Chelatococcus sp. YT9: one gene and its partner. Each later gene encodes a partner of the first gene's protein in a complex. Links are inferred from orthologs where the notes say so. Each region holds a gene or a part of one and is shown on either strand. Other genes may lie near its edges.

Evidence for each region. The genes of interacting proteins can lie anywhere in the genome.
Region 2: the proteins of accB (region 1) and accD are in contact, whole or in part, in a solved structure (PDB 8UXZ), measured with the Escherichia coli proteins. The link is inferred for Chelatococcus sp. YT9 from one-to-one orthologs.

The regions. Positions count from the first base shown.
Region 1 is NZ_JAHBRW010000001.1:4,180,607-4,185,681, reverse strand. Bases 1,117-3,967 are described here. They hold accB (acetyl-CoA carboxylase biotin carboxyl carrier protein), read right to left. Parts: upstream 2,855-3,967; coding sequence 2,378-2,854; downstream 1,117-2,377. Other genes in these bases: KIO76_RS19260 (DsbA family protein), read right to left, coding at 3,608-3,967; aroQ (type II 3-dehydroquinate dehydratase), read right to left, coding at 2,851-3,345; accC (acetyl-CoA carboxylase biotin carboxylase subunit), read right to left, coding at 1,117-2,369. Outside these bases: aat (leucyl/phenylalanyl-tRNA--protein transferase), read right to left, coding at 223-882; more of accC, read right to left, coding at 1,002-1,116; more of KIO76_RS19260, read right to left, coding at 3,968-4,390; KIO76_RS19255 (M48 family metalloprotease), read right to left, coding at 4,443-5,075. UniProt on the Escherichia coli protein: This protein is a component of the acetyl coenzyme A carboxylase complex; first, biotin carboxylase catalyzes the carboxylation of the carrier protein and then the transcarboxylase transfers the carboxyl group to form malonyl-CoA.
Region 2 is NZ_JAHBRW010000001.1:1,515,900-1,518,686, reverse strand. It holds accD (acetyl-CoA carboxylase, carboxyltransferase subunit beta), read left to right. Parts: upstream 1-827; coding sequence 828-1,748; downstream 1,749-2,787. Other genes in the region: KIO76_RS06825 (bifunctional folylpolyglutamate synthase/dihydrofolate synthase), read left to right, coding at 1,781-2,787; trpA (tryptophan synthase subunit alpha), read left to right, coding at 1-778.

The DNA.
Region 1 (5,075 bases):
ACGGCCAGCAACGAGCGCCGCCGCTTGTTTTCAGGCTGGATGTACGCGGCGAGCCCCGGTCTGCACGGCATCGAACATGCCGTCTACGATATCTGGCTGACGGATTGCAAAGGGGGGACCGAGGTCATCGTTGAACCCAAAGAGGGAAGCGGCGATGCCGCCCCCCCAGAGGCGCCCGCTGCGCAGCGTCCCCCGTCAGCACGCCGCTGAGGTCATGGGTTATCAGGCGAGCTCCGCCAGCGCTTCGGCTCCGCTGACGCGCAGTCCGGCGGGCCAGCTCCACCAATCACCTCGGAGCTCAAGCGCGGCCTCGAGCTCCGCCATATAGGCCTTGCGGGGCACGGCGAGCGCGCCGAAACGAGCCAGGTGATCCGTGACGAACTGGGTGTCGAGCAAGGTGTAGCCGCCGCGCCTGAGGCGTGCGACTAGATGCACCAGGGCAATCTTCGAGGTGTCCCGCTCGCGGTGAAACATGCTCTCGCCGAAAAAGGCAGCGCCTAGCGAGACGCCGTAGAGACCCCCGACGAGGCGGCCTGCATCACGGACTTCGACGGTGTGGCAATAGCCTAGGTCGAACAGCTCACCATAAAGCTCGCGGATGCGGCCGTTGATCCAGGTTTCTTCGCGGCCATCGTCCGGCGCGGCGCAACCCGCAATCACCGCATCGAAGTCCTGGTCGACGGTGACCTCGAAACGGTCCAGCGCGACGGTGCGCGCCAGGCGCTGCGGGATGTGGAAGCCGTCGAGAGGAATGATTCCGCGCTCTTTCGGCTCGACCCAGAACAGGCTGGGATCGTCGGCGTTCTCAGCCATTGGAAAAAGCCCGCTCGCATAAGCCCTGAGCAGGATCTCCGGCGTGATTTCGACCGACGACCGATTCATCACCGCCCTATGCCGAGACGGAGGATAGGGATCAGTGGTGATCCATATCCAGAGAACATAATGAAAATCAAATAGATACAGCGTTATGCTGATCTGGTCAGATAGCTTTAGCTTTTCTCTTAGGCGGAGGCCATGATCTCGTCGACCCCGCCATCATTCAGGAAATGCTCCAGCCAGTGGATATCATAGATCCCGTTCTGGATATCCTGGTTGCGGACCAGGGTCCGGAAAAGTGGCAGGGTTGTCTCGATGCCATCCACCACGAATTCATCCAGCGCACGTCGCAACCGCATCAGGCATTCTGTACGTGTGCGCCCGTGGACGATCAGCTTGCCGACGAGCGAATCGTAATGCGGGGGAATACGGTAGCCTTGATAGACGGCCGAATCGACACGCACACCGAGACCGCCCGGCGGGTGAAAATAGGTGATCGTGCCCGGCGAAGGGCGGAAGGTGGCGGGATGCTCGGCGTTGATCCGGCATTCGACGGCGTGACCCTCGATCTGGACGTCCTTCTGGGAGATCGAGAGCGGGTTGCCGGCCGCTATCCGGATCTGCTCGTTGACCAGATCAATCCCGGTGATCATCTCGGTGACCGGATGCTCCACCTGGATGCGCGTGTTCATCTCGATGAAATAGAACTCGCCGTTCTCGTAGAGGAACTCGACCGTGCCCGCGCCGAGATAGCCGAGCTTCTGCATCGCCTTGGCGACTGTATCGCCGATGCGCTCGCGCTCGGAATGGTTGAGCGCGGGCGAGGGCCCTTCCTCCCACACCTTCTGGTGGCGGCGCTGCAACGAGCAATCGCGCTCGCCGAGGTGGATGGCGTTGCCCTTGCCGTCCCCGAGCACCTGAATTTCAATGTGACGGGGCTTCTCGAGATATTTCTCGATATAGACCGCGTCATCGCCGAAGGCAGCTTGCGCTTCCGCACGGGCGGTTGCGAGGGCGTGCTCCAATTCGCCGGCCGAGCGTGCCACTTTCATGCCGCGACCGCCGCCGCCGGCCGCCGCCTTGATGAGCACGGGATAGCCGATATCAGCCGCAACCCGTGCAGCCTCCTCGGCGTCGGTGATGCCACCATCCGACCCCGGCACGCAAGGGATGCCAAGGCTGCGTGCTGTGCGCTTGGCTTCGATCTTGTCGCCCATCAGCCGAATGTGCTCAGCTTTCGGACCGATGAAGGTGATGCCGTGATCGTTGAGGACCTCGGCGAAATGGGCGTTCTCCGAGAGAAAGCCATAGCCGGGATGAATGGCATCGGCGCCCGTGATCTCGCAGGCTGCGATCAGGGAGGGGATATTCAGGTAGCTCTCGCGCGCAGCAGGCGGGCCGATGCATACGCTTTCGTCGGCGAGCCGCACATGCATGGCATCCGCATCCGCCGTGGAGTGCACCGCAACCGTCGCGATGCCGAGTTCCTTGCACGCGCGCAAAATTCGCAGGGCGATTTCCCCGCGATTGGCGATGAGGATCTTGTCGAACATCGGCATCGTCATTCGATCACGAGAAGCGGCTCGCCGTATTCTACCGGCTGCCCGTCTTCGACCAGAATGGCGGTCACGACGCCTGCACGTGGTGCCACGATGTCGTTGAAGGTCTTCATCGCCTCAACGAGCAAAAGCTTGTCGCCCTTTTCGACACGCGTCCCGATATCAATAAACGGTTTGGCGTCGGGGGAGGGGCGGAGGTAGGCGGTGCCAACCATCGGTGACGTCACATTGCCGGGATGATGCGCGTCGGGTTTGGCCGGCGCGGAAACCGCAGCCGGGATCGGGGCCGGCGCTACCGGGACGGGGGCAGCTGCAACAGGCACATGCACCGCCGTCGTCACGTTGCGCGCCACACGAATGCGCAAGTCCCCCTTCTCGACTTCGATCTCGGTGAGATCTGTCTCGGAAATCAGGCGGGCCAGTTCGTGGACGAGTTCAGGATCGATCGGGCTTTGCTTGGCTGTTGGCAGTTTCGTCATTGAGAGGTTCCGGTAGCCTTGGCGGCAGTCTTGTGAGCTTTGGTACGATCGCGCTTTTCAAGGATTGGCACGAGCGCGTCAAAGGCCAGATCGTAGCTCGCTGCGCCGAAGCCGCAGATGACCCCGATCGCGACTGCAGCGATTGTGGAGTGGTGGCGAAATTCCTCACGCGCATGCACATTCGAGAGATGCACTTCGATGGCGAGGGCATCGACGCTCTTGATCGCGTCGCGCAAAGCGATGGAGGTATGGGTATAGGCGGCCGCGTTCAGGATGATGCCGGCGCCGGCCAACCCCGCTTCCTGGATGAAGGTGACCAAATCGCCTTCGCTGTTGCTCTGGCGGAAGGTCAATGCGACGTCACCCTGAGCGGCCGCACGATCGCGCAGGCGCTGCTCGATATCGGCCAGGGTCAAGCTGCCATAGGTTTCAGGCTCGCGCCGTCCCAGCAGGTTGAGATTGGGGCCGTTGATGACGTGAATCGCGACCATATCCGCTCGAAGGTTACGCCAAAACGAAAACGGGGGTCTTGGCTGATTGAGTTCAGTGGCAAGATTGACCCAATGGCAAGAGAACTTGGTGGCTGCGATCAAACTGCCAACAGAATTCCCGAGCCACGACGGTGCCCTGCCGCTCCATCGCAAGGGCGCGTATTAGCGCGAACCGCGAGCGAGGGGAAGAGCAGGCGGTCCGCACCGATCGTCGCGCGACGACCTCGTCTCCCAAACGACCGGCGCAGGGCTCGCTATCGGGTTAGGAACAGGTGGTACGCCCGCATTGACGGACAGCGGCAATGGCCTGTTTCAGCGGATCATGCCCAACCGCGCCGAAGACCACATCCTTGCCGAGCACGAAGGCCGGAGTTCCAGTCAGGGAAAGCCGGTCTCCCAGCGCGAGCGTGTCCCTTACTTCCGCCTTGAGCGCTTCTGAGGTCGCGTCCTTCTCGAGGCGGGCCATATCGAGCCCCATTTCCTTCGCGACGGCGACCGCCCGCTCTTTGCCGACGAGACCCTTCGAGCTCATCAGGCGGCTGTGATAGTCGAAGAACTTCTCTCCTGGGAGCTGATGCTGGGCAGCCCGCGCGTAGAGCGCAGCATCCAGCGATTCAGGGCGGAGAATTGGGAAATCCTTCAGGATGACGCGCAGCTTGGGGTCCTGCTTCACGAGCATGGTGACATCGTCAAGAGCGCGCTTGCAGTAGCCGCAGTTATAGTCGAAGAACTCGACAAGGGTGACGTCGCCCTTCGGATTGCCGACGACGATATTGCCCTCGGCCTCGTAGAGGGCGGCCATCTCCCCCGCCACGGCATCTTCCTGCGCCTTGCGCTGGCTCTCCTGCTGGCGCTTCTCCAGCTCGACCATAGCTTCCTGAAGCACCTCGGGATTGCGAAGGAGATACTCCCGCACGACCTGCTCGATCGCCGTCTTTTCCGTGGCCGACAGTTCCGCGGCCGCGGCTGGCACAGAGAAAAGTGGCGGTGTCGCGATGAGCACCGCGGCGATGGTTGCGGCGCGCGAAAGGAACGAAAAGCGCATGCACGATATCCAATCTGTCAAAAGCGTTCACACCCTGTGCGCCCGGATTGTGTCACTTACCCGGCGGCCGCTCCGGTTGATAGGCTAAAATGTCATCGGCGCGCAGCCAGGCTGGCGAATTCGGCTTGAGCTTCGCTTTCGCGCGGGTCGCCTGCGTGGCGGCTTGGTCCCATTCGCCTCGGGCGAAATAGTACTGGCTCGCCGCAAGCTCGGCCATGCCGATATCTCCCTTCCGGGCGTAGGCCGTCGACAGATCGCGGAATGCGCCGGCGAGCTCCGGCTCACGTTGGGTCGCGTTCGACAGCTCCCGTATGGCTTGGTCGGTGGTGCTTGGATCGCCGGAGGCGACCATAGCGCGACCGAGCATGGCACGAATCAGCGAAGAGGACGGGGCGAGGGCGACGGCCTGACGCAAGGGCGCGATTGCCTCGCGTGCCCGGCCGCTCTCTAGCAGAGCCTGGCCCTTCATTTCCCAGAAATAGGGATTTTTGGGCTGTTCCCGCAAAAGTTCGTCCATCAAGGTCACGGCCTGGCTGGATCGGGCTGTCCTGTAGGCGAGGATCGCGCGGGCATAGCGCGCCGCCACCGAACGGTCGCTGGGGGGATAGCGGCGCATCACCGTCTCGGGCCGCTCTGTGAAGCCCGACAACTTGGCGCGCATCAGCTCATGCCTGGCGACGAGGGA
Region 2 (2,787 bases), 2.7 Mb from region 1 along the record:
GGTCACCTTCGTGACGGCGGGAGATCCCGATCCCGATACATCGCTCGCCATCATCAAGGCCCTGCCCGGTGCCGGTGCCGATCTCATTGAAATCGGCATGCCCTTTACAGATCCGATGGCGGACGGCCCGGCCATCCAGCTCTCGTCGCAGCGCGCACTGAAAGGTGGGCAAACCCTGGCGAAGACCCTCGCCATGGTCGCGGCCTTCCGTGAAGCCGACAAGGACACGCCGATCATCCTGATGGGCTACTACAACCCCATCTATATCTACGGTGTCCCGCGCTTCCTCGCCGATGCCAAGGCAGCCGGTGTCGATGGTCTGATTGTCGTGGACCTGCCACCGGAGGAAGACGCCGAACTCTGCCTGCCGGCGCTTGAAGCCGGCGTCGCCTTCATCCGGCTCGCAACCCCGACCACCAACGACAGGCGGTTGCCGACGGTGCTCGCGAACACCAGCGGATTCGTCTATTACGTCTCCATTAACGGTATCACTGGGTCGGCGACCCCCGACTTTGCGGAAGTGGGCTTGGCGGTTGACCGGATCAAGGCGCATACCCACCTTCCTGTTGTAGTGGGCTTCGGTGTGAAGAGCCGCGCCCATTCAGCCGAGGTGGCGAAGGTGGCCGATGGGGTGGTTGTCGGATCGGCCCTGGTCGAAACGGTACGCCGCTCGCTGGATGCAGACGGCAAGGCTGGGGCGGGGACCGTGGAAGCCGTAGCCAGCCTCGTCGGGGAACTTGCCGCCGGTGTACGTGACGGCCAACGCGTCGAGGCTTGAAGGACTGCCCGGCGTTCATAGCCGCGACATCTGGAAGGATGGATAAACGATGAATTGGATCTCCGACGTCGTTCGGCCGAAGATCAAAACGCTCTTCAAGCGCGAAGTGCCGGAGAACCTCTGGATCAAATGCCCAGATACGGGGCAGATGGTGTTCCACAAGGACGTGGAGGCGAATCTCTACGTCATTCCCGGTTCCAACTATCACCTGCGCATGACGGCGGCCAATCGCCTGAAGGCGATGTTCGACGACGCCCGGTGGGAAGCGATTCCGACGCCTGAAGCTGCGGTCGATCCGCTCAAGTTCCGGGATGAGAAGCGCTACGTCGATCGCCTTCGCGACGCCAAGGCCAAGACCGGCATGCAGGACGCGGTACTGGTCGGCGTCGGCGATGTCGAGGGCCAGAAGACGACAATCGCGGTCCAGGATTTCGAATTCATGGGCGGATCGCTCGGCATGGCGGCCGGCGAGGCCATCATTACGGGCCTCGACACCGCGCGCAGCCGTGGCACGCCTTTCGTTCTCTTCGTCTCGTCAGGCGGAGCGCGCATGCAAGAGGGTATCCTCTCGCTCATGCAAATGCCGCGCACGACGGTCGCCGTGCAGCGCCTGCGAGACGCGAAGCTCCCCTATATCGTCGTGCTCACAAACCCGACCACAGGCGGCGTCACAGCGTCCTATGCCATGCTGGGCGACGTTCATATCGCCGAGCCAGGCGCGCTCATCGGCTTCGCCGGACCCCGCGTCATCGAGCAAACCATCCGCGAAAAGCTGCCGCCGGGCTTCCAGCGCTCGGAATATCTCAAGGATCACGGCATGGTCGACATGGTTGTCCATCGCCATGACTTGAAGGCAACGATCGCCCGCCTGAGCCGGCTCCTGATGCGAATGCCCGCCGCGCCTGCGGCGGAGGTGAAGGACGAGCCAGCGCCGGAACCGCAGCAGATGCTGGAAGCCGCCGCGGAGTAGGTCGCCGGCGAGGCTGCGCGGAGCAAGAAGCAATGGATTCATCCGATGCCCTGCTGGCGCGTTTTCTTGCGCTCCATCCCAAGGTGATCGACCTTTCGCTCGGCCGCATCGCGCGCTTGCTGGCGACCCTAGGCCATCCAGAGAACCGGCTTCCGCCGGTCATCCATGTCGCCGGCACGAACGGCAAGGGCTCCACCATCGCCTTCATGCGCGCCATTCTGGAGGCTGCGGGGCTGGCGGTGCATGTCTATACCTCGCCGCATCTGGTGCGTTACCACGAGCGCATCCGGCTCGGGGCCCCCGGCGGCAGCCGCATCGTCGACGAGCAGCGCCTGCTCGATGCGTTCCGTCGCTGCGAGGAGGCCAACGGCCGCGAGCCGATCACCTTCTTCGAGATCACGACAGCTGCGGCGTTTCTGCTGTTTGCGGAAAATCCGGCTGACGTCCTCCTTCTCGAAGTGGGGCTCGGCGGTGAGGCCGATGCCACCAACGTTATCTCGGAGCCGCTGGTGACGGTGGTGACGCCCGTCTCACTGGACCATCCTGAATATCTGGGCAACCGCATCACCAGTGTCGCCGCGGCCAAGGCCGGGATTTTCAAGCGCGGCGTGCCCGCGGTCCTCGCGCCGCAGGATCCAGAGGCCTCAGCCGTGCTGGAAGCTCGAGCCGAGCGCATCGGGGCGCCGCTGATCATCGGCGAACAGGATTTTTCCGTGCATGAGGAAGGCGGGCGCCTCGTCTATCAGGACGAGCGCGGCCTCCTCGATCTACCGCTGCCTCGCCTGACTGGCCGCCACCAGCATATCAATGCGGGCACCGCGATCGCGGCGCTGCGAACCGGCGGCTTCGATCGTCTACCGGTCACCGCGTATGAGGCGGGAGTCAAAACCGCGGACTGGCCAGCACGGATGCAGCGCCTGACACGCGGCGATCTCATCGGGCATGCGCCTGACGGCGCTGAAATCTGGCTCGACGGGGGGCACAACCCGGATGGAGGCCGCGCCGTCGCCAGCGCCATGGCTGACATGGAAGAGAGCAG